Regions from separate parts of the Roseomonas elaeocarpi genome, predicted to be linked through region 1. Evidence: predicted binding sites of a transcription regulator. Region 1 holds the regulator's gene; each other region holds the start of a gene.
What was found. The regulator LexA, encoded in region 1, represses DNA repair genes until DNA is damaged. The targets are predictions, from matches to a motif close to TGTTCTANNTANGTTC.

Region 1 (6,736 bases):
ACTGATGGGGCGGACGCTGTTCGTGGCCGATACCGATGCGCTGCTGCGTTTTCCCTGGAACGACGGCAACCGGATCACCGCGCGGGGCGAGACGCTGCTGCGGCTGCCGGCCGGCGGCTACAACAACCACTGGACCCGCAACATCCTCCCCGCGCGCGACGGGCGGTCGCTGTTCCTGACCGTGGGCTCGGGCAGCAACGCGGCCGAGCACGGGCTCGACAACGAGATCCGCCGCGCCAACATCCTCCATGTCGGGCTCGACGGTTCGGGCGAGCAGATCTTCGCCGCCGGCCTGCGCAACCCCGTCGGCCTGGACTGGGAACCCTCCAGCGGCGCGCTCTGGACCGTGGTGAACGAGCGCGACAACATCGGCGACGACCTGGTGCCGGATTACCTCACGCGGGTGCAGGAGGGCGGCTTCTACGGCTGGCCTTTCAGCTACTTCGGCCAGAACCCCGACCCACGCCTTCAGGGGCAAAGGCCCGACCTCGTGGCCCGGGCCATCGTGCCGGACTACGCGCTGGGGCCGCACACCGCCTCGCTCGGGCTGGCCTTCAGCACCGGGCGGCTGTTCCCCGATGCTTATCGCGGCGGCGCCTTTATCGGCCAGCGCGGCTCCTGGAACCGCTCCGCCTTCAGCGGCTACCGCGTGCTCTACCTGCCGTTCCGCGATAGCCGGCCCGCCGGCATGGCGCAGGACTTCCTGACCGGCTTCATGGCCGATCCCGAAACGGGGCAGACCTACGGTCGGCCGGTGGGCGTCGCGGTGGATGCCGCCGGCGCCCTGCTGGTGGCAGACGACGTGAGCGACACGGTCTGGCGGGTGACGCCCACCTGAAACGGCCACCCGCCTGACGGCCCCGCCGACCTGAGACCGGCGCCAACCTGCCGTCACCCGCCCCGCCGGGGGACAGCCCCCGGCGTTCGGCAGTTCAGGCCGAGGCGAGGCGGTTCAGGCTTTCCTCGCGCCCCAGCGCCAGCAGCACCGAGTCGATCGGCGGCGACTGGGTGCTGCCGGTGAGCGCCGCGCGCAGCGGCTGGGCGATCATCCCGAGCTTCACGCCCAGTTCCTCCGCCACCTGGCGCAGCAGTGCGTCCAGCGCCGCCTTGTCCCAGTCCACCGTCCGCAGCCCTTCCGCCACTCGGTTGAGACGCTCGCGCGCCTCCGGGGTCAGCTGCGCCGCGGCCTTGGCATCCAGCGGCGGCCGGGCCAGCACGAAGCCGGCGCTGTCGGCCATTTCCTCCAGCGTGCGGGCGCGCGGCTGCAGATCGGGGATCAGCACGCGGATCCGGCGCTCGCCCTCGGCGTCCACGGCGGTGCCGCGGTTGCGCAGGCGGCTCAGCACTTCCTCGGCCAACCGTGCCGGATCGGCCTCGCGGATATAGATGCCGTTGAGGTGCGACAGCTTGGCGTAGTCCATTCGGCTGGCGGCACGGCCGACATCGTGCAGCTCGAACAGCTCGATGGCGCGCTCGCGCGACACCACCTCCTCGTCGCCGTGGCCCCAGCCGAGGCGCAGGAGGTAGTTGCACACGGCCTCCGGCAGCAGCCCCTGGTCGCGGAACTCCAGCGCGCCCACCGCGCCGTGGCGCTTGCTCAGCTTGGCGCCGTCCGCGCCGTGGATCAGCGGAACATGGGCGAAGCGCGGACGCTCCCACCCCATGGCGTCGTAGACCATGCACTGGCGGAAGGTGTTGGTCAGGTGATCGTCGCCGCGGATGACGTGGGTGATGCCCATGTCGTGGTCGTCCACCACCACCGCGTGGAGGTAGGTCGGCGTGCCGTCCGAGCGCAGGATGATCATGTCGTCGAGCTCGGTGTCGGCCACCCGGACCTCGCCCTGCACGAGGTCGTCCACCACCGTCTCGCCGCCGCGTGGCGCCTTGATGCGGATCGCGCCCGGCACGCCCGGCGGCGCCTCGCTCGGGTCGCGGTCGCGCCAGCGGCCGTCGTAGCGCGGCGGGCGGCCTTCCTTCATCGCCAGCTCGCGCATCGCGGCCAGTTCCTCGGCCGTGTCGAAGGCGAGGTAGGCCTTGCCCTCCGCCAGCAGCTGCCGGGCGACCTCGGCGTGGCGCGCCTCGCGGGTGGACTGCATCACCGGCGGCTCGTCGGGCGAGAGGCCCAGCCAGGCCAGGCTTTCCTCGATCTGCCGCACCGCTTCCGGGGTGGAGCGCGCCTTGTCGGTGTCCTCGATGCGCAGGAGGTACTGGCCGCCGTTGTGCCGGGCAAAAAGGTAGTTGAACAGCGCCGTCCGCGCCCCGCCAATATGGAGGTAGCCGGTGGGCGAGGGGGCGAAACGGGTGCGTACGGTCATGCAGGCGCCTTAGCATCCGGCCGCGCCGGAGTTGAAGCGCACCGAACGCAGGGCAGCGGAAAAACACCCGGCGCAGCGATCCTGAACAGTGCGCGCCACAAGTGCCGGTTGCATTGCCCCGCCGCTGCGGGGATTGTCGCGCGCTTGTCGCTCGCCATCCTTCCCGCCGAAGCACCCGGCCTCCGATCCCGCTTCCGCGATGCCGCGATCGGCGCGGCAGCGGCGGAATGGGTGCGCCTGCCGCCCTGGCTGGCGGTGAGCCTGGGTGGCGGCGTGCTGTTCTACTTCGCGCTGCGGGTGGAACCTTCCGCGGTCTGGCTCTGGCTGCCCGCGCCCTTTCTGCTGCTGAGCCTGGGGCTATGGGCGCGGGGCTCGGCCTGGGCGCTGCCGGCGGCGATCCCCACGGCGGCGGCGATCGGCTTCTCGGCGGCCCTCTGGTCCACCGTGGCCGCGCCGCCGATGCCGGACCTGCCGCGACAGGCCACCGTGGTCACCGGCCGCGTCGCCGCCGTCGACCTGCTGCCCGGCGCGCGGCGGCTGCGGCTGGAGGAACCCCGGCTCGGCGGCGGGAACCCGCTGGAGCGCGACCTGCGCCTTCGCCTGCGCGCCGACGACGCCGCGCTGGTGGAGGTCGGCAGCCTCGTGCGGGTCCGCGCCCTGCTGCGCCCGCCCTCCGGTCCGGCGGCGCCGGGCGCCTGGGATTTCCAGCGCGACGCCTTCTTCGACGGGCTGGCCGGCAGCGGCACGGCGCTGGGCCCGGTGGAGGTTCTGGAACACGGGCAGGGTGGCAGCTTCGCCGGGCTGCGCAGCCTGTTGGAACGACGCGTCATGGCGGTGCTTGGCCAGGGCGGCACCGGCAGCGTCGCGAGCGCCATGCTGACCGGCAGCCAGTCGCCCATCCCGCGCGACGCCGTGGCGGCGATGCGCGACAGCGGCCTCGCGCACCTGCTGTCGGTGTCGGGGCTGCACATCGTGATCGTGATGGGCCTCGGCATGACGGTGGTGCGGACGCTGGTGGCGCTGGTGCCGCCGCTCGCCACCCGGTTCAACAGCAAGGCCGTGGCGGCCGTCGCCGGGCTGATCCTGGGCGCGGCCTACACGGTGCTGACGGGGTCGCAGGTGCCGATGCTGCGCTCCCTCGCCACGGCGGCGCTGGCGACGCTGGCGATCGTGCTGGGCCGGCGGGTGCTGTCGCTACGCAGCCTGGCGCTGGCCGCCGCGGCGGTGCTGCTGTGGAGCCCGGTGGCGGTGACCGGACCCTCCTTCCAGATGTCGTTTGCCGCCGTGCTGGCGCTGATCGCCGGCTGGGAAGTGCTGCACCCGCTGATCGAGCGGCTACGTGGCGAGGGCGAGCTCTGGCGGCGCGGGCTGATGGCAATCCTCGGGCTGGTGTTGACCTCGCTGCTGGCGGGCCTCGCCACCACGCCCTTCGGGCTGCACCATTTCGGGCGGCTGCAGCTCTACGGCGTGCTGGCCAACGCGGTGGCGGTGCCCATCACCTCGGTGCTGGTGATGCCGGCGGGCATGCTGGCCGTGCTGCTGATGCCCTTCGGGGTGGAGGCCCTGGCGCTGGTGCCGATGGGCTGGGGAACGGAGCTGGTGCTCTGGACGGCCCGAACGGTGGCGGCGCTGCCCGGCTCAACGGCCACCGCCACGCCGATCCCGGCCTGGGGGCTGCTGGTCTTCAGCCTCGGCTTCTGCTGGTTGTGCCTTTGGCAGACCCGCCTGCGCCTGCTGGGATTGCCGCTGATCCTGCTGGGGCTGGGCGCGGGCGAATTCGCGCGGCCGCCCGACCTGCTGGTGTCCTCGGATGCGCGGCTGATCGCCTTCCGCAGCCTTGCGGGCGTGCTGGCGCAGCAGAGCGGCAGAAATGACTTCGTGGAAAGCGGCTGGCTGCGCGGCTGGGGCGAGGCGGAACTCGCGGCGTTCCCGGTGAGCGGCACGGTCGGTGAGGGTAGCGCCCGCTGCTCCGCGGACGCCTGCCTGCTTCAGCCTTCGGAGGGAAGCACCACGGCGGCACTGCTGCGATCACCCCTGTCCGGCAGGAAGGGCGCGGGTGCCGAGGTCCGGGCGAGCCATTGCGACGACGCCGACATCCTGATCTCGGCGGAACCGATCCGCGGTCGCTGCGCACCTGCATCGCGCGCGTCCGCCACGGTCGACCGCTTCAGCGTGTGGCGCGACGGTCCGCACGCGATCTGGCTGGAGGGCGGTGCCGTCCGGGTCGTTTCGGACCGGGCCTGGCGCGGCAACCGGCCCTGGGTTCCCCCGCCGCCCGTGCCACGGGCGCGCGAGCCCATGGCGAAGACGGACGAGGGCGGCGCTCAGTAGCGGCGCAGCAGACCGACCAGCGTGCCCTGAACCTTGACGCGGTCGGGCCCGAAGATGCGCGTCTCGTAGCGGACGTTGGCGGGCTCCAGCGCCAGCGAGTTCCCCTTGCGGCGCAGGCGCTTCAGGGTGACCTCGTTGTCGTCGATCAGGGCCACCACGATGGCGCCGTTCTCGGCGGTGTCGCTGCGGCGGATGATCACCGTGTCGCTGTCGAGGATGCCGGCCTCGATCATCGAGTCGCCCGAAACCTCGAGCGCGTAGTGGTCGCCGCCCGTCAGCAGCGCGGCCGGAACCTCGACGCTGGCCCCGGCGTCGCGCATCGCCTCGATCGGCAGGCCCGCGGCGATCCGGCCATAGAGCGGCAGCTGCACCACCGCCGCGGCCGCTGCGGCCGCGGCATTGGCCGCCGGCGCGGAGTTGAAGTTCGCGCGGATGACGTTGGAGCCCACAGGAGAACCCAGGGGGGAACCCAGCGAGGCGGGCGCCGCCGTCGCGGGTGCCGTGGGCGTCTTGCCTACGTTCTCCGGCAGCCGCACGACCTCCAACGCCCGGGCGCGGTGTGCGCGGCGGCGCAGGAAGCCGCGCTCTTCCAGGGCGGTGATCAGGCGGTGGATGCCGGACTTCGAGCGGAGGTTCAGCGCCTCCTTCATTTCCTCGAAGGAGGGCGAGAAGCCGGTCTGACGCAGGTGCTGATCGATGAAGACGAGCAGCTCGTGTTGCTTGCGGGTGAGCATGAAAGCACCTTTCCGAGCGCCGTGTCGAACAAAAGGAGAAACTGCGCTGTTCTAGAAAGGTTCCACACCGCCGGTCAAGCGAATCGCCCTTGTAAAGCCGGGATTTCCGCTCACCAAAGGGTCAGATGCCGAGGTTGCCCAGTTCGATCATCCGCACCTCGGCCCCGGCGGGAAGCGCCTCGGCATGCGGCGCGCGGATCACCAGCGCCGAGGCCGCGGCCAGGAGCTGGAGCATGGAGCTGTCCTGGCGGGCAAAAACCTCGACCCGCGGCAGCTCGCCTTCCACCTGTTCCACGCGGGCGCGGAGGTAGTCCTGCCGCCCGTCATTCGCGGGCAGCGCCGTCGCGGTGGCGGCGCGCGTGAGCGGCGTTTCGCAGCGTTCCAGCCCCGACAGCCGGCGCAGCGCTGGCAACAGGAAGAGGATGCCGCAGACCAGGGCGGAAACCGGGTTGCCGGGGAGGCCCAGCAACGGAACCTCGCCCAACCGGCCCCAGATCAGCGGCTTGCCGGGGCGCATGGCGATCCGCCAGAAATCCTGGGCGAAGCCGTGCGGCGCCAGGGCGGAGCGGACGAGGTCGTGCTCGCCCACGCTGGCCCCGCCCGAGGTCACCAGGATGTCGCAGCGCGCAGCCGCACCCACGGTGTCCGCCAGCGCTTCGGCGCTGTCGCGTGCCACCGGCAGGACGACCGGCTGCCCGCCGCCCGCTCGCACCAGTGCCGCCAGCGCGTGGGCGTTGGAGGACACGATGCTGCCGCGCGGCAGGGGCTCGCCGGGCAGCACGATCTCATCGCCGGTGGCCAGGATGCCGACCGTCGGGCGGCGATGCACCGTGAGCCAGGGATGGTTGGCGGCCGCGGCCAGGCCAACGTCGCGGGCCGACAGCGCTCGGCCGGGTTGCAGCAGCGACTCGCCCTCGCGGAAGTCGAGGCCGGCGGCGCGGATCCAGCGGCCGGCGCGGACGGTCTCGCGGACCAGCACGGAGTCGCCGCTCCGCTCCGCATCCTCCTGCAGCAGGATGCCGTCGGCGCCGCGCGGCACGAAGCCGCCGGTGAAGATGCGCACGGCCTGCCCGAAGCCGACCTCACCCTCGAAGGGGTGCCCGGCCGGCGCGGCGCCGATCAGCGCGAGGCGGGCGCCCTCGGTGGCATCGGCGGCGCGCACCGCATAGCCGTCCATGGCGGACACGTCGGCCGGCGGCTGGCTCAGCCGCGCGGCGACCGGGCGGGCCAGGACGCGGCCCCAGGCCTCGGGCAGCGCCACGGTTTCGGCGGAAACCGGCGACAGCGCGCCGAGCACCCGCATCAGCGCTTCCTCGACCGGGATCATCAGATGGCCTCGTAGCTGCCGGACTTGCC
Region 2 (6,736 bases), on a different contig from region 1:
TTCGAAACCTCGAAGCGAGCCTTGCAGGACGGCGGGGAAGGACGTGGGCGCAACTCGCCCGTTGATGAAGTGGTTTTAGACAGGTCCGCAGTACGAAGTCAAGAAGTTTTTCCTAGGTCCTGAAACTTTCTGTTAAGAGCACGATGCAAACCGTAGGGCGTCAGCGCAAATGGGGCATTTGGTCCTAGTGTGCTGCGGCAAAGCGCGACGCAGGAGAGGATCCCGAAGGGTGGCAGGCCGGGACGGGGACGCCCCAAAGGCAACGGTCCGCACACGACCAGACCCGAGCGTTGCCAGAAGCCGGGCATGTCGAAGCTGGCCGGGAGGTCGAGCCGGGTCACCAAGAGCCGACCCGAAAGAGGGTCTAGGATGGTCCATCCCTCGGCGTCGCGCAGTGCGGCGAAGCAGTGTCGGAAGCCCGGCTTCAACAACCGGAGCCAGAACTGATCGGCCGCGCCGCCGAACACGATCCAGGCCTGCTGCTGCTCCTCGAGACCACGCCTGCGGTGCGCCGGACGAGTCGCCGAAGGCTCCGGGATTTCTCCCGGAGCTGCTGGCGGTGTGCTGCGCGCGGAAAGGCCGCTCAACGCCGTCCGGCCGGATCTAACTGCACCACGTTGCTGTCCCCGACCACCAGGCTGCCCTGGTTACCCGCCACGATACCCTTCACCCGCAGGGACCATTCGAGGCGGTCGAGCGCTTCACGCCACAGCCGGTGATCGTGCCGGTCACGCGGGTGGGTCGCGCTCGGCGCCTCGCCGCGCTCTCCCCAGATGCGCAGGATACGGGCGTGGGTCAGGTCGACCCGGCGCTGCCGGTACAAGCGGTCGAGGCACTTCACGACATCATCCGGCTCGCAGGGCCGAACCACGCTTCCGCGGCCGGCGACGATTCGGGCTCCGTCGCGTCGCGCAACAAGGGCGGCCATGGTCCAGAGCCAAGCCTCCTCGGCGCTGTGAAAAGGTTCCGCCTTGGTGATGCTTGCATAGGCAGAATGCGACGTGGCGCGGTGAGCGGCGGTGGTCATCGGGGGGCTGTCCTCGCCTCAGGGTTGAACATAATGGGAACATTGCTTGAAAGCCGTCGGTCGTCAATCAGCGGTTAAGATAAACTTCCTATTGCCTCCAGAATCTCCACCTAGGATAAGAGGCCCATGGAGCACAACGATATTTGGCGCGCGATCGACGCGCTGGCCGCCGAGAACGGGCTCTCCGCTTCCGGTTTGGCGCGCAAGGCCGGTCTCGACCCGACCGCCTTCAACCCTTCCAAGCGCACAGGCCCTGATGGGCGGGCTCGTTGGCCCTCCACGGAAAGCCTGGCCAAAATCCTGGAGGCGACAAACAGTGGAATCGACACCTTCGCAGGACTGGTCACCGGGGTGCCCACGAACTTCCGCGGAGTCGTGCGGCCAGCACGTCGCATCCCGTTGATCGGGCTCGCCCAGGCTGGCAGTGCCGGCTACTTCGACGATGGCGGCTACCCTGTCGGCGCCGGCTGGGATGAGATCAGCGTGCCGGAGGTTTCGGACCCGAACGCCTACGCGCTGGAGATTTCCGGCGAATCGATGGAACCGGTGTTTCGTGACGGCGACACAATCATCGTGTCACCGGCCGCCCCCATTCGGCGTGGGGACCGGGTGGTGGTCCGCACCCGCGGCGGAGAGGTGATGGCGAAGGAGCTGCTTCGGCAATCAGCCCGCAAGATCGAGTTGGCGAGCCTCAACCCTGCGCACCCCAACTACAGTTTCGATCTCGCCGACATCACCTGGATGCACAGGATCATCTGGGCCAGCCAGTAGGCGCTCAGCCCGGCTGCCCACCCTGTACGAGCGCGATGATCCGCTGTGGGTCGCGTTCGGTGCGGCAGGCGAGGGCCCGGCCCCCGGGCAGGGGGATGACGGTGAGGCCAGCGTCCTCATAGGTGCGCTGCAGACCCTTGCCGATATCGGCGAAGGCCGGCTCCACCCCGGCCGCGTCGCAAAGGTCCTTGAAGCGCCATACCAGGGCAGCGCGCGCGTGGCTCTCCCCTTCCGGATCGCCCTGGCCGAGCCAAACATCCTCGTATCGCCGGAAGGCCAGACCTGCCTTGCCATCCTCCGAGAAGACGGCCCCCAGGTTGCTGCCCGCGGCCGAGGCGGCATGACGGGCGCCCAGCCGGATCAGGCGGGACCGTGCGGCCTCGTCATAGGGACTGGCGGTCGTCCGCGCCGGGCGTAGCAGGCGCAGCGCTGCCAGCAGGAGCAGCGTGACGGTGGCCACGATGGCGAATCGGAGGGAGGTCGGAGCATGGCCTGAAAGCACGACCTGCCACCACGATGCAGTGGAAACCCTGCCTTCATGCGCCAGGGCTGCCAGGGCGAGGCAGCAGAGTACGCCGGCCGCGATGGAGAAGACGCGGCTTCCCTTGAGCGGCTCGGAGGTAAGCCGGGCATGGCGGTAGAAAGACCGCCGCATGATCGCGAGCAGCACCAGGATCGCGGCCAGGGCCACGATCACCAGCCAGGGATCTCCGCGCAGGAACAGGATGCCCGCGCTAACAGCGAGCAGCAGCAGCCCGGAATACCAGGCGAGGGTCAGCCGGCGCAGCAGCCCCCAGGCCACGACCAGGAGCAGCGAGCCCACCACGGAAGCAGCGAACTGGTTACCGAGGCTGGCCCAGCGTCCGAGCGAGGCAATCCCCTCCCGCCCGGTCGGGAGAGAGCCGATGAACAGCAAAACGAGACCGGCCAGCGCCGTCAGGGCCGCGATCACCGGCGCTTCGAGCGTGTCGGCGACCCGTGCTTCCGTCTGCAGGCGGCGCATGACCGGACGCCGCTGACCGAGCTCGAAGCCGACAAAGAGGGCGGCGGCCAGGAAGAGGGGAATGATGTAGTAGAACAGCCGGAACAGGAACAACGCCCCGACCGCTTGGGGAAGCGGCACGTAGGATGCCAGGCTCGTCAGGATGAAGCTGTCGAACACGCCGAGGCCGCCCGGTACGTTCGAGGCAAGGCCGGCGGTGTAGCCGGCCACGTAGATGCCAAGAAAGGCGAGGAAGGTGAGGGGCGGTGCACCCGGCTGCCCTTCCGGCAGCAGGACGTAGAAGATCATCGCTGTCACGGCCACGTCGACGCTCGCCAGCAGCACCTGCGCCACCGCGAGCCGCAGTCCCGGCAGGTCTACCTTGTGCCCGAACAGGTTGAGGTGCGGGACGAGGCGGGCCAGCACGATGTAGGTCCCGACCACCGCCCACATCACCAAGGCCACGATATGCGCGGCCCAGTTCGGGATCAGCTTGTCGGGGCCGACCCAGCCGAGGACCTCGGGGTTCGTCATCAGCACGATGCCGCCCAGGGCGAAGCCGCCCAGTCCGAAGGTCAGGCTGGTGAAGGCGATGACCTTCGCGATCTCCTGCGGCGTCAGCCCCCAGGCCGCGTAGAAGCGGTAACGGACGGCCGCACCGGATACGGCCGCGAAGCCGATGTTGTGCGCCAGTGTATAGGCGCAGAAGGAGGCCAGGGCGGTCCGCGAGTAGGAAATGGGCTTCCCGGCATACACACTGCCCAGGCGGTCGTAGATGGTGAGCACCGCGTAGGCGAGGAGGGTCCATCCCGCCGCCATCCAGATTGTGTGGGATGGCGTTGCCTGGAGCGAGGTCAGAACATCGGAAAGCTTCAGGTCCCTCAACTCGCGCTGCACGACGTAGAGCGCGCCGACGAGCAGCAGCAGGCCGAAGGCTGTCGGCCCATGCTTGCGAAGAGCCGGAGGGATGGTCACGAGGGCACCTGTTCCCGCTGCAGCGAATGCTCGATCAGACTGATCGTTTCATCAATGCCGTACAGGGCCACGAAGCCACCGAAGCGCGGTCCCTTCTGCTGCCCCAGGAGCACTTGGTACAGCGCCTCGAACCAGCTGATCGACACGCCGGGGCGCCCGTCCTTGCCCGGCTGCAGAAAGGGTTCACGCCGCCCTGCGTCGTAGACGAGATCCTGGATCGCCGCGGCACGCTCGGCCTGCGGCAGGGCTTCGAGCGCGGCCTTGTCGCGGCGCAGCAGGTCTGCCAGCACGGTCATGGCCTCGCGCTCCCCGGCGCTGGCGGCACGGTACTGCTTCGCCGGCTTCACGAAGTCCTGGTAGTAGGCCAGGGCGTGCTCCAGCAGGCGCGCCAGCATCGGCTCGCTCTCCGGCGAGGCGCTCGGAAGGTACCGGCGGACGTAGCCCCAGAGCATTTCCGTGCTCTCGGCATTCGCCACCACGGCCAGGTTCAGCAGCATCGAAAAGGGGATCGGGCTGCCGGCGCCGTTGGGCAGGTGGCCCGCATGGATGTGCCAGGCCGGATTCGCGGCGTCGCCCGAGGCACCGAACTTCTCCACCTGCGACAGGTACTCGTCGGTGGCGCGGGGGATCACGTCGAAGTGGAGCCGCTTGGCGCTGCGCGGCGAGTTGTACATGAACAGCGACAGCGACTCCGGTGGCCCGTAGCGCAGCCATTCCTCGATGGTCAGGCCGTTGCCCTTCGACTTGCTGATCTTCTGGCCCTGCGCATCGAGAAATAGCTCGTAGGTGAAGCTGATCGGCGCCTCCGCCCCCAGAATCCGACAGATCTGGCTGGACAGCTTGACGCTGTCGATCAGGTCCTTGCCCGACATCTCGTAGTCCACGCCGAGGGCGTACCAGCGAAGCGCCCAGTCGGCCTTCCACTGGGCCTTGCAGTGGCCGCCGGTGACCGGCGTCTCGAACCGCTCGCCCGTGTCCGGATCGCGCCAGACCAGGGTTCCGTCGGCGGGGCGGACCTCCTCCATGGGCACCTGCATCACCAACCCGGTGCGCGGATGGACGGGGAGGAAGGGCGAATAGGTCGCGCGGCGCTCCGGCCCCAGGGTCGGAAGGATGACCCGCAGCACCTCCTCATGCGCCTCCGCCATCCGGATCAGGGCAGCATCGAAGCGGCCGCTGCGGTAGTATTCGGTGGAGGAGGCGAACTCGTAGTCGAAGCCGAAGGCGTCGAGGAAGCTCCGCAGGCGCGCGTTGTTGTGCGCCCCGAAGCTGTCATGCGTCCCGAAGGGGTCCGGTACCTGGGTCAGCGGGCGTCCGATGAAGCCGCGCAGCAGCTCCGCCTGGGGCACGTTGTCCGGCACCTTGCGCAGCGCGTCCATGTCGTCGCTGAAGGCCAGCAGGCGGGAGGGCTGGCCGGTCATGGCCTCGAAGGCCCGGCGCACCCAGGTGGTGCGCGCCACCTCGCCGAAAGTGCCGATATGAGGCAGGCCCGACGGCCCGTAGCCCGTCTCGAACAGCGCGGTGCCCTTGCCGGCCGCGGCGAGGCGGTCAGCGACTTTCGCCGCTTCCTCGAAGGGCCAGGCGCGGGTCGTGCGAAGGGACGGGTTGGCGGACTGAGGCATGGTGGGAAGCTGGCTACCGGGGAAGCCCTGCGAGCGGAAGGGGGCGAGTTGGACCGGCAGCCATCCTGCGCGCAGATTTTCGGACCCGCCACGTGGGCCAGGTTGCGTTCGGAGGTATTTCCCTACGGAACGAATGTGGTACGGCGAGACGGGAGGCGGCGACTTCGCTATGACCCGGCCGTGACGTCTTCCCGCTCAGCCACGCCCCGCCTTCTGCTGCCTCAGGTGCCGGCCCTGGTCGCCGGTGTCGGACGAGCCACCCTCCTCACGCCCGATGGGGAGATCGAAACCCTTCCGGCGCGCGCTCTCGCCGAACGCCTGGAGGAGCTTCCGCCCCCCATGCTGGTTCACGCGCCCGCCACCGCCCGGCGTCTCGGCCTGCCGCAGTTCGCCGCCTGCTTCGACCTGCTGGAGCTGTTTGCCTTCGCCGCCCCCGCGCAGGTCGCCCCGCCCACGCCGCGTGGGCTGGCGATGGCGCTCGGCCTCGACCTGCCCGCGGATGACGAGGCGGCGGCCGTGTTGCTGCCGGACATGGCGACCCTGCTGCTGCGTCGCCTCTCGATGGCGCGGAACGTTCCCCTCAACCGCGACGCGGCGGTGCTGGCCGCTCGGCTGCGCGAGGGTATGGACTGGCCTTGGGCCGCCTCGGTCATGGCGGCCCTCGGGCAGGAAGGGGTCAAGCCGTCCTCGGACCCGCTGAAGGTTTGGCGCCGCCTGCCGGATTGGGAAGACACCGCGCCGCCCACCCCGCCCGGCTCCCTGCCGGTCAGTTCCGCCGAGGCCCGCTCCAGGCTGGCGGAAATCCTGGGCGGCGAGGCGGAGCAGCGGCCGGCCCAGGCCGACTTCGCCTCGGCGGCCGCGCTGGCCTTCGCGCCCCGCGAAGCACCGGGAGCGCCGCAGGTCGTCCTGGCGGAAGCCGGTACGGGAACCGGCAAGACGCTGGGCTACATCGCCCCGGCCTCGCTTTGGGCGGAGCGCAACGGCGCCCCGGTCTGGATCTCGACCTATACCCGCAACCTCCAGCGGCAGATCGACGGGGAGCTGGCGCGGCTCTACCCGGACCCGGAGCAGCGCAAGCGCGAGGTGGTGATCCGCAAGGGGCGGGAGAACTACCTCTGCCTCCTCAACCTGGAGGAAGCGACCGCCGGGCTCATGCCGTCGCGGCTGCTGGCGATCGCCCTGGTGTCGCGCTGGGCGCTGGCGACCCGAGATGGCGACATGCAGGGCGGCGACTTTCCCGGCTGGCTGGCGGAGCTCTTTCCCTTCGGCGCGGTGGCCAACCTGACCGACCGGCGCGGCGAGTGCATTCATTCCGGCTGCCCCCACTGGAAGCGCTGCTTCGTCGAACATTCCATCCGT
Region 3 (6,736 bases), on a different contig from region 1:
GGGTCGGCGTGGCTCCGGGCCGCGACCAGCCCCGTCAGCAGCAGCGGATAGGGCGCGTCGGCCGGCCGCTGCTCGATGCGCGGGGTGACGTTGAAGACCGTGTAGTTGCCACCGGGCGTTTCGCTCTCGTTCACCGCGATGGGCTCCGCCGGCGCCAGCGTGGCGATGCCGCCGGCGGCGGACACGGCCGCGGCACGCCCCTGCGGCTCGCTCTGGCTCGGCAGGGAGCAGGCGCCGAGCAGCAGCAGGGCCGTGGCGAGCGGAAGCGCGGGGGCGGAGGATCGGGGCAGGGGCATGGTCTCGGGTTATAGGCGCGGGGCGGGAGCGCGACCAAGGCTGCCGGGCCTTGCCGCACCGGCGCGGAAAGGGGCCGGGCGTCTGGACCTCCGCCGCAGGCTGGGGGAGACAGGGTTTCGTGGAACCGGCCGGGGGCGGCGGTGCAGAAGCGCGAGGATGCGGCGATGAAGGCTTACCTGGCGGGTCCGGACGTGTTCCTGCCCGAAGCGCGCGCCCAGGCGCGCCGCAAGGTCGAGATCTGCGCGCGCTACGGCATCACCGGCCGCCCGCCCCTGAACGAGGATGCGGAAGGACTGGCCGCGATCCAGGCGGATGAGCCGTGGCTGGCGATCTATCGCAAGGACGTGGCGATGATGGAGGAATGCGACATCGTGATCGCCAACCTCACGCCCTTTCGCGGCCCCTCGGCGGATGCGGGCACGCTGGTGGAGATCGGCTGGTTCGTGGGGCGCGGGCGCCCGGTCTTCGGCTATTCCAACGACGGCCGCGGCTTCGGGGAGCGCAGCCGCGACCACCTGCTGTGCGCGGCGGACCCCATCCCCGGCATCACGGTGGAGGATTTCGGCGTGCCGGATAACCTGATGGTGCCGGGCGCGGTGCTGGACGGCGGCGGGCTGCCGCTGCTGGTGCCAGAGGGCGGCGCGGTGCTGCCCTTCGACGCGCTGGAGGTGTTCGAGCGCTGCGTGGCGGCGGCGTCGCGCAAGCTGGGCCTGCGGGGCGGCTGAACGCCCGGCCGGCGGCGCACGGGCCTGACCCCCGGCGGCGGTGTGTGAGGCCCGATGGCCGCACGACCACCGGGAGCGCCGGCCTGGAGCGGGGGTTTTACGACCGCTGCGAACCGGAGGCGGGTATGCCGGGACCCCCGGCCCCCGACACATGGGTGCGGGGGCCGGTCCCGGCCGCCGGCGCCGGAGGGCTGCGCTTCACCGGGCCGGGGCGCGGGTGGTTCCGAGAACGGGACCGCCCGCGGGGAGGGGTTCAGGCCAGGCTCGGTGGCCTCTTCTCAGTGGTCCTTGCCGCGGCCGGTCTTGTTCTGCAGCGCGTCTATGCGCTTGGACGCCTCGGCCTTGCTGAGGCTGGGGTCGAACTCCTCGCCCGCTTCCTCGCTCAGCGTCTTGAGGTAGCTGGCCTGGGCGCCGGTCATCGCCTCGTCGCCCGTGGTCCAGTTGTCGGGGTCCTTGACCGTGTTGGAGCCGGGCTCCGGATCGGTCTTGGGGTTCTCGGGCGCGCTGTGCTGGTCCTGCTTTGCCACCGTCGTGGTCTCCTGGGTTGTTGTTCGCTAAACGTTCCGCGTGTTCCGGGGTTGCGGCCCGGCATCGCGGCGTCGGACCGTCACCGTCGGGGAACGCGGCAGGATCGGGGAAAGCCTTGCTTCCGGCGTGACAAACGAGCGAATTCCGGTGGGGAGGGCAGGTCCCGGCCCATGCGGCTTGCCCCAGGTCGGGCCGGCAATCCTCCGCGCAGGATTGATGGCCGAAGAATGACGTGGCCGCCATGATTTCAGACCGCCTGGCCAACGAGGCTGCCCTCCGACGGCGTTGCGAATCGGAAAGGCCGCAAGTGGCGCGGCCGCGGCGCAGCCCGGTGACACAGGGTGGTTTTCGCGTGAAAGCATGGGATCGGGTGGCACTGGCCGCCCTGTTGAGCCTGACGGCCTGCGAGGCGGCGGGACCGAGGGGCATGATCGCGCCTGCCCCCATGGTGGCACCGGCCCCGATGCCGGCGCAGGCGATGGCGCCGGGGCCGGCCCGGAACGCCTACGTTCCGGCAAGCGTCTCGCCGATGCCCGATGCCAGCCGCTTCAACAACGCCGAGGAAGGCGCCTACCGCCTCGTGGCGCAGGAGCCGGTGTCCACCTTCTCGATGAGCGCCGACACCCTGTCCTACGCGGTGGCGAAGCGCGCGATCAACGAGGGCTACCTGCCCCCGGCCCAGGCGGTGCGGCCGGAAGAGTTCATCAACGCCTTCCACTACCGCTACGCCGCGCCGCGCTCCGCCCAACGTCCCTTCGAGCCCACGGTGTCGGTGTTTCCGGCGCCCTGGGATGCGACGAAGCGGCTGATGCAGGTGGGGTTGCGCAGCTACGCCCCGCCGCGGGCCGCGCGGCCGAAGCTCAACCTCGTGTTCCTGGTGGACGTGTCGGGCTCGATGTCGCCGCCCGACCGGCTTGAGCTGGTGCGCAAGGCGCTGGGGCTGCTGGTGCCGCAGCTGCGGCCCGAGGACCGCGTGTCGCTGGTGACCTACGCCAACGGATCGCGCGTGGTGCTGGATTCGGTCGCCGGCGACCGGCAGGGCGAGATCCGCGCGGCGCTGGACGGGCTGGTGGCCGGTGGCGGCACCGGCGGCGCGCAGGGGCTGCAAACGGCCTATGACCTGGCCGCCCGGAACTTCGACGCAAGTGCGGTGAACCGGGTGGTGCTGGCCACCGACGGCGACTTCAACCTCGGCCCGTCCAGCCCGCAGGCGCTGGAGGAGCTGATCACCGCCCGCCGCGCCGGCGGCGTCTACCTGACGACGATGGGTGTCGGGCTGGACAACCTGAACGACCGCACGCTGAACACCCTGGCCAAGGCGGGCAACGGCACCTCGATCTACGCCGGCAACCTGGAGGATGCGCGCCGCGCGCTGGTGGAGGACTTTTCCGCCAACATCGTGCCGGTGGCCGACGACGTGAAGCTGCAGGTGGAGTTCAACCCGGCCGAGGTCTCGCAGTACCGGCTGATCGGCTACGAGACGCGGGCGCTGCGGCGGGAGGATTTCAACAACGACCGCGTGGATGCGGGCGAGGTCGGCTCGGGGCGGGAGGTCACGGCGCTCTACGAGTTCGTGCCGGCCGACGGGGCCGCCACGGCGCCGATCGAGCCGCTGCGCTATGCCCGGCCGCGTGCCAGGCCGGTGGCGTCGAGCGGCGAGTTCGCCTTCCTGCGCATTCGCTACAAGCTGCCGGGCGAGGCGCGCAGCCGGCTGATCGAGCGCGCGGTGGTGCCGGCGGACGTGGTGGCGCGGTTCGAGGAGGCTTCGGAGGATGCCCGCTTCGCCACGGCGGTGGCGGGCTTCGCGCAGGTGCTGCGGCGGTCGCGCTACCTGGGCGACTGGGGCCTGCCGCAGGTGGAGGCGGTGGCCGCGGGGGCGCGCGGCGCCGACGAGGACGGCCGGCGGGCGGAGTTCGTGTCGCTGGTGCGGCTGGCGCAGGCGCTGAAGCCCGCGGGGCGGTAGGCCGCCGGTTGGAAGCAGCCCGGGGCCCGGAAACAGGGCCCCGGAAACAGTTCGGGGGGCCGAAGCCCCCCGATCCGGTTCTTACGCCGCTTCGCTGTCGGCGCGGCGGGCGTGCTTCTTGCGCTCGTGCGGGTCGAGGTAGCGCTTGCGCAGGCGAACGGCCGTCGGCGTCACCTCCACCAGCTCGTCGTCCTCGATATAGGCGATGGCCTGCTCCAGCGACATGCGGCGGGGCGGAACCAGCAGAAGCGCCTCGTCCTTGCCGGCGGCGCGGACGTTGGTGAGCTTCTTTTCCTTGATCGGGTTCACGTCGAGGTCGTTCTCGCGCGAATGCTCACCCAGGATCAGGCCGGTGTAGACCTTGTTGCCCGGGTCCACGAACAGCGCGCCGCGCTCCTGCAGGGCGAACAGCGCGTACTGCACCGCCTCGCCGTCGGAGTTGGAGATCAGCGAGCCCTTCACGCGGCCGGCGATCGGCCCGGCCCAGGGCTGATAGCCCAGGAACAGGCGGTTCATCATGCCGGTGCCGCGCGTGTCGGTCATGAACTCGCCGTGGTAGCCGATCAGGCCGCGCGACGGGATGTTGAAGGTCAGGCGCACCTTGCCACCACCCGAAGGGCGCATGTCCTGCATCATGCCCTTGCGCAGCGACATCTTCTCGACGACCACGCCCGAGAATTCCTCATCGACGTCGATGACGGCTTCCTCGAACGGCTCCTCGCGCTCGCCGGTCTCGGGGTTGATCTGCGTCAGCACGCGCGGACGGCCGATCGTCAGCTCGAAGCCCTCGCGGCGCATCGTCTCGATCAGCACGCCGAGCTGCAGCTCACCGCGGCCGGCCACCTCGAAGGCGTCCACTTCCTCGGACACCTTCACCTTGATGGCGACGTTGCCCTCGGTCTCCTTGAAGAGACGGTCGCGGATCTGGCGCGAGGTGACCTTCTTGCCCTCGCGACCGCCCAGCGGGCCGTCGTTGATGCGGAAGGTCATGGTCAGCGTCGGCGGGTCGATGGGGATCGCCGGCAGCGGCTCGGTCACCTCAGGGGAGGCGATGGTGTCGGGGATGGTCGCCTCGCTCAGGCCGGCGATGGCGCAGATGTCGCCCGCCTGGACCTCGTCGACCGGGATGCGCTCCAGGCCCGAGAAGGTCATCAGCTTGGTCAGGCGGCCGGTTTCCACCACCGTGCCGTCCTGGCGCAGCACGCGCACCGGCATGTTGGTGCGGGCGACGCCCTGCTCGATGCGGCCCGTCAGGATGCGGCCGAGGAAGTTGTCGGCCTCCAGGATCGTGGCGTTCATCGCGAAGGGCTTGTCGAGGTCGACCACCGGCGCCGGAACGTGGCTCAGGATCAGGTCGAACATCGGCGCCAGGTCCTTGCGGGGACCGTCGATGGTCAGGTCGGCCCAGCCCTGGCGGCCCGAGGCGAACATGGTGTGGAAGTCGAGCTGCTCATCGGTCGCGCCCAGGGCGGCGAAGAGGTCGAACACCTCGTTGTGCACCTCGTCGGCGCGGGCGTCCTGGCGGTCCACCTTGTTGATGACCACGATCGGCTTCAGGCCGCGGGCCAGCGCCTTGGTCAGCACGAACTTGGTCTGCGGCAGCGGGCCCTCGGCCGCGTCGCACAGCACGATGGCGCCATCCACCATGCTCAGGATACGCTCCACCTCGCCGCCGAAGTCGGCGTGGCCCGGGGTGTCGACGATGTTGATCTTGACGCCCTTCCACTCGACCGCGGTGGACTTGGCGAGGATGGTGATGCCACGCTCGCGCTCGAGGTCGTTGCGGTCCATGGCGCGCTCGGCCACGGCCTGGTTGGCGCGGAAGGCGCCGGCCTGCTTGAGAAGGTTGTCCACGAGCGTCGTCTTGCCGTGGTCGACGTGCGCGATGATCGCGACGTTACGGATTTCCATAGGGGTCAGAACCGTTCCGGGAATGGGTGCGCGCACCGCTCCATGTTCCGGACGGCGCCCTGTTGCGGCGCACACATAGGCGTTCGGGCACGAAAAAGCGAGCGCTGGATGTGAGGGCTGCGCCGGACGCAGGGGTGCGTGTGGCGGAGGGCGGTGTTTCGCCCTTGCCCCGGGCCCCTGCTGCGCCCCGGATCGCCGGGCGTGTCCCCGCGGGCCACGGGTCCTTCCGAAGGGCAAGGTGGCGCGGGATGGGGGCGGATCGACCCGCACCGGGGCGAGATCGGGGAGGAACTTCCGCCGGGATCGCACGATGGTCCCGGGCGCCGCGCGGCGGGACTGGCCTGGTGCCGGGCCTTCCCGGCCGCCGGACGCTCACGGCCGGGCGGATCGGGCCGCGTGGCGCGGCGGCCTGCCCTGGGGAGGTGCTCCGTTTCACCGTGGCCGGGTGCGCCGGGGGAAAGGGCGGCCCGCCATGCCGCAAGCCGGCCCGTACGGGAGGCGCGCCCGGGCCCGACCGCCGTCGGGCCGCCCGGTTCCCACCTCCATCCCCGCGGCCCGGCGCAGCGGGCAAAGGGGCGGCTGCCGCGGCCGGCCGCCGGTTCATCCGCGCCGCGTCAGGCTCGATGCCCCGGAAGGGCCCGGCGACGGCAGGGATCTTATCGCCGCGCGCGCAACTTCGAAGGGCTGATGGCCAGGGCCTTCCATACTGTGCCGGGCAGTAATGGCGCTGAAGACGCTGACGGAAACGGTACAAGGGAGGCGGCGTGTGAGCGCGACAGCAGACAAGATCCATCCTCTCGGGGAGGCGAAGACGGAGGTCGCGCGATCGGGCGCCTCGCACTGGGGCGTGATGATCCTGGTGAGCCTGGGGGTGCTGATCGCCTATGCCGATCGCTCCAGCATTTCCGCCGCCATCGCGAACAAGCCCTTCCTGCAGTTCTTCAACCTGTCCGACGGCAATCGCGGCTGGATCGGGTCCGCCTTCTTCTGGTCCTACGCCGTGGCCCAGATCCCGATGGGCTGGATCGTCGATCGCTACGGCGCCAAGAGGCCCTACGCGATCTGCTTCGCGCTTTGGTGCCTGGCCACCGCCGCCACGGGCCTGATGACGACCTTTGCCGGGCTGATCTTCATGCGGGTGATGGTCGGCGCCATGGAAGGCGTGGTGATGCCGGCGAGCTACCGCTGGATCCGCCACAACGTGCCCGAGCGCCATACCGGTGCCGCCATCGGCATCTTTTCCATGGGCAACAAGATCGGCACCGCCGGCGGCGCCTCACTCGGGGCCTGGCTGATCGTGAGCTACGACTGG

Region 2: the regulator LexA is predicted to act here: its motif matches at 1,054-1,069, upstream of ACFFGY_RS06855 (S24 family peptidase).
Region 3: the regulator LexA is predicted to act here: its motif matches at 1,571-1,586, upstream of ACFFGY_RS09055 (DUF3072 domain-containing protein).

Annotation. Positions count from the first base shown of each region.
Region 1 is NZ_JBHLUN010000015.1:20,727-27,462, forward strand. It holds gene ACFFGY_RS19205 (PQQ-dependent sugar dehydrogenase) at 1-838, shown strand, start outside; gene gltX (glutamate--tRNA ligase) at 933-2,315, opposite strand; gene ACFFGY_RS19215 (ComEC/Rec2 family competence protein) at 2,460-4,646, shown strand; gene lexA (transcriptional repressor LexA) at 4,640-5,380, opposite strand; gene ACFFGY_RS19225 (molybdopterin molybdotransferase MoeA) at 5,502-6,707, opposite strand; gene moaC (cyclic pyranopterin monophosphate synthase MoaC) at 6,707-6,736, opposite strand, start outside.
Region 2 is NZ_JBHLUN010000005.1:262,978-269,713, forward strand. It holds gene ACFFGY_RS06850 (hypothetical protein) at 584-1,027, opposite strand; gene ACFFGY_RS06855 (S24 family peptidase) at 1,154-1,798, shown strand; gene ACFFGY_RS06860 (phosphatidylglycerol lysyltransferase domain-containing protein) at 1,803-3,755, opposite strand; gene ACFFGY_RS06865 (lysine--tRNA ligase) at 3,752-5,377, opposite strand; gene ACFFGY_RS06870 (ATP-dependent DNA helicase) at 5,717-6,736, shown strand, end outside.
Region 3 is NZ_JBHLUN010000006.1:113,465-120,200, forward strand. It holds gene ACFFGY_RS09045 (hypothetical protein) at 1-296, opposite strand, end outside; gene ACFFGY_RS09050 (nucleoside 2-deoxyribosyltransferase) at 462-1,022, shown strand; gene ACFFGY_RS09055 (DUF3072 domain-containing protein) at 1,301-1,549, opposite strand; gene ACFFGY_RS09060 (vWA domain-containing protein) at 1,978-3,513, shown strand; gene typA (translational GTPase TypA) at 3,595-5,424, opposite strand; gene ACFFGY_RS09070 (MFS transporter) at 6,191-6,736, shown strand, end outside.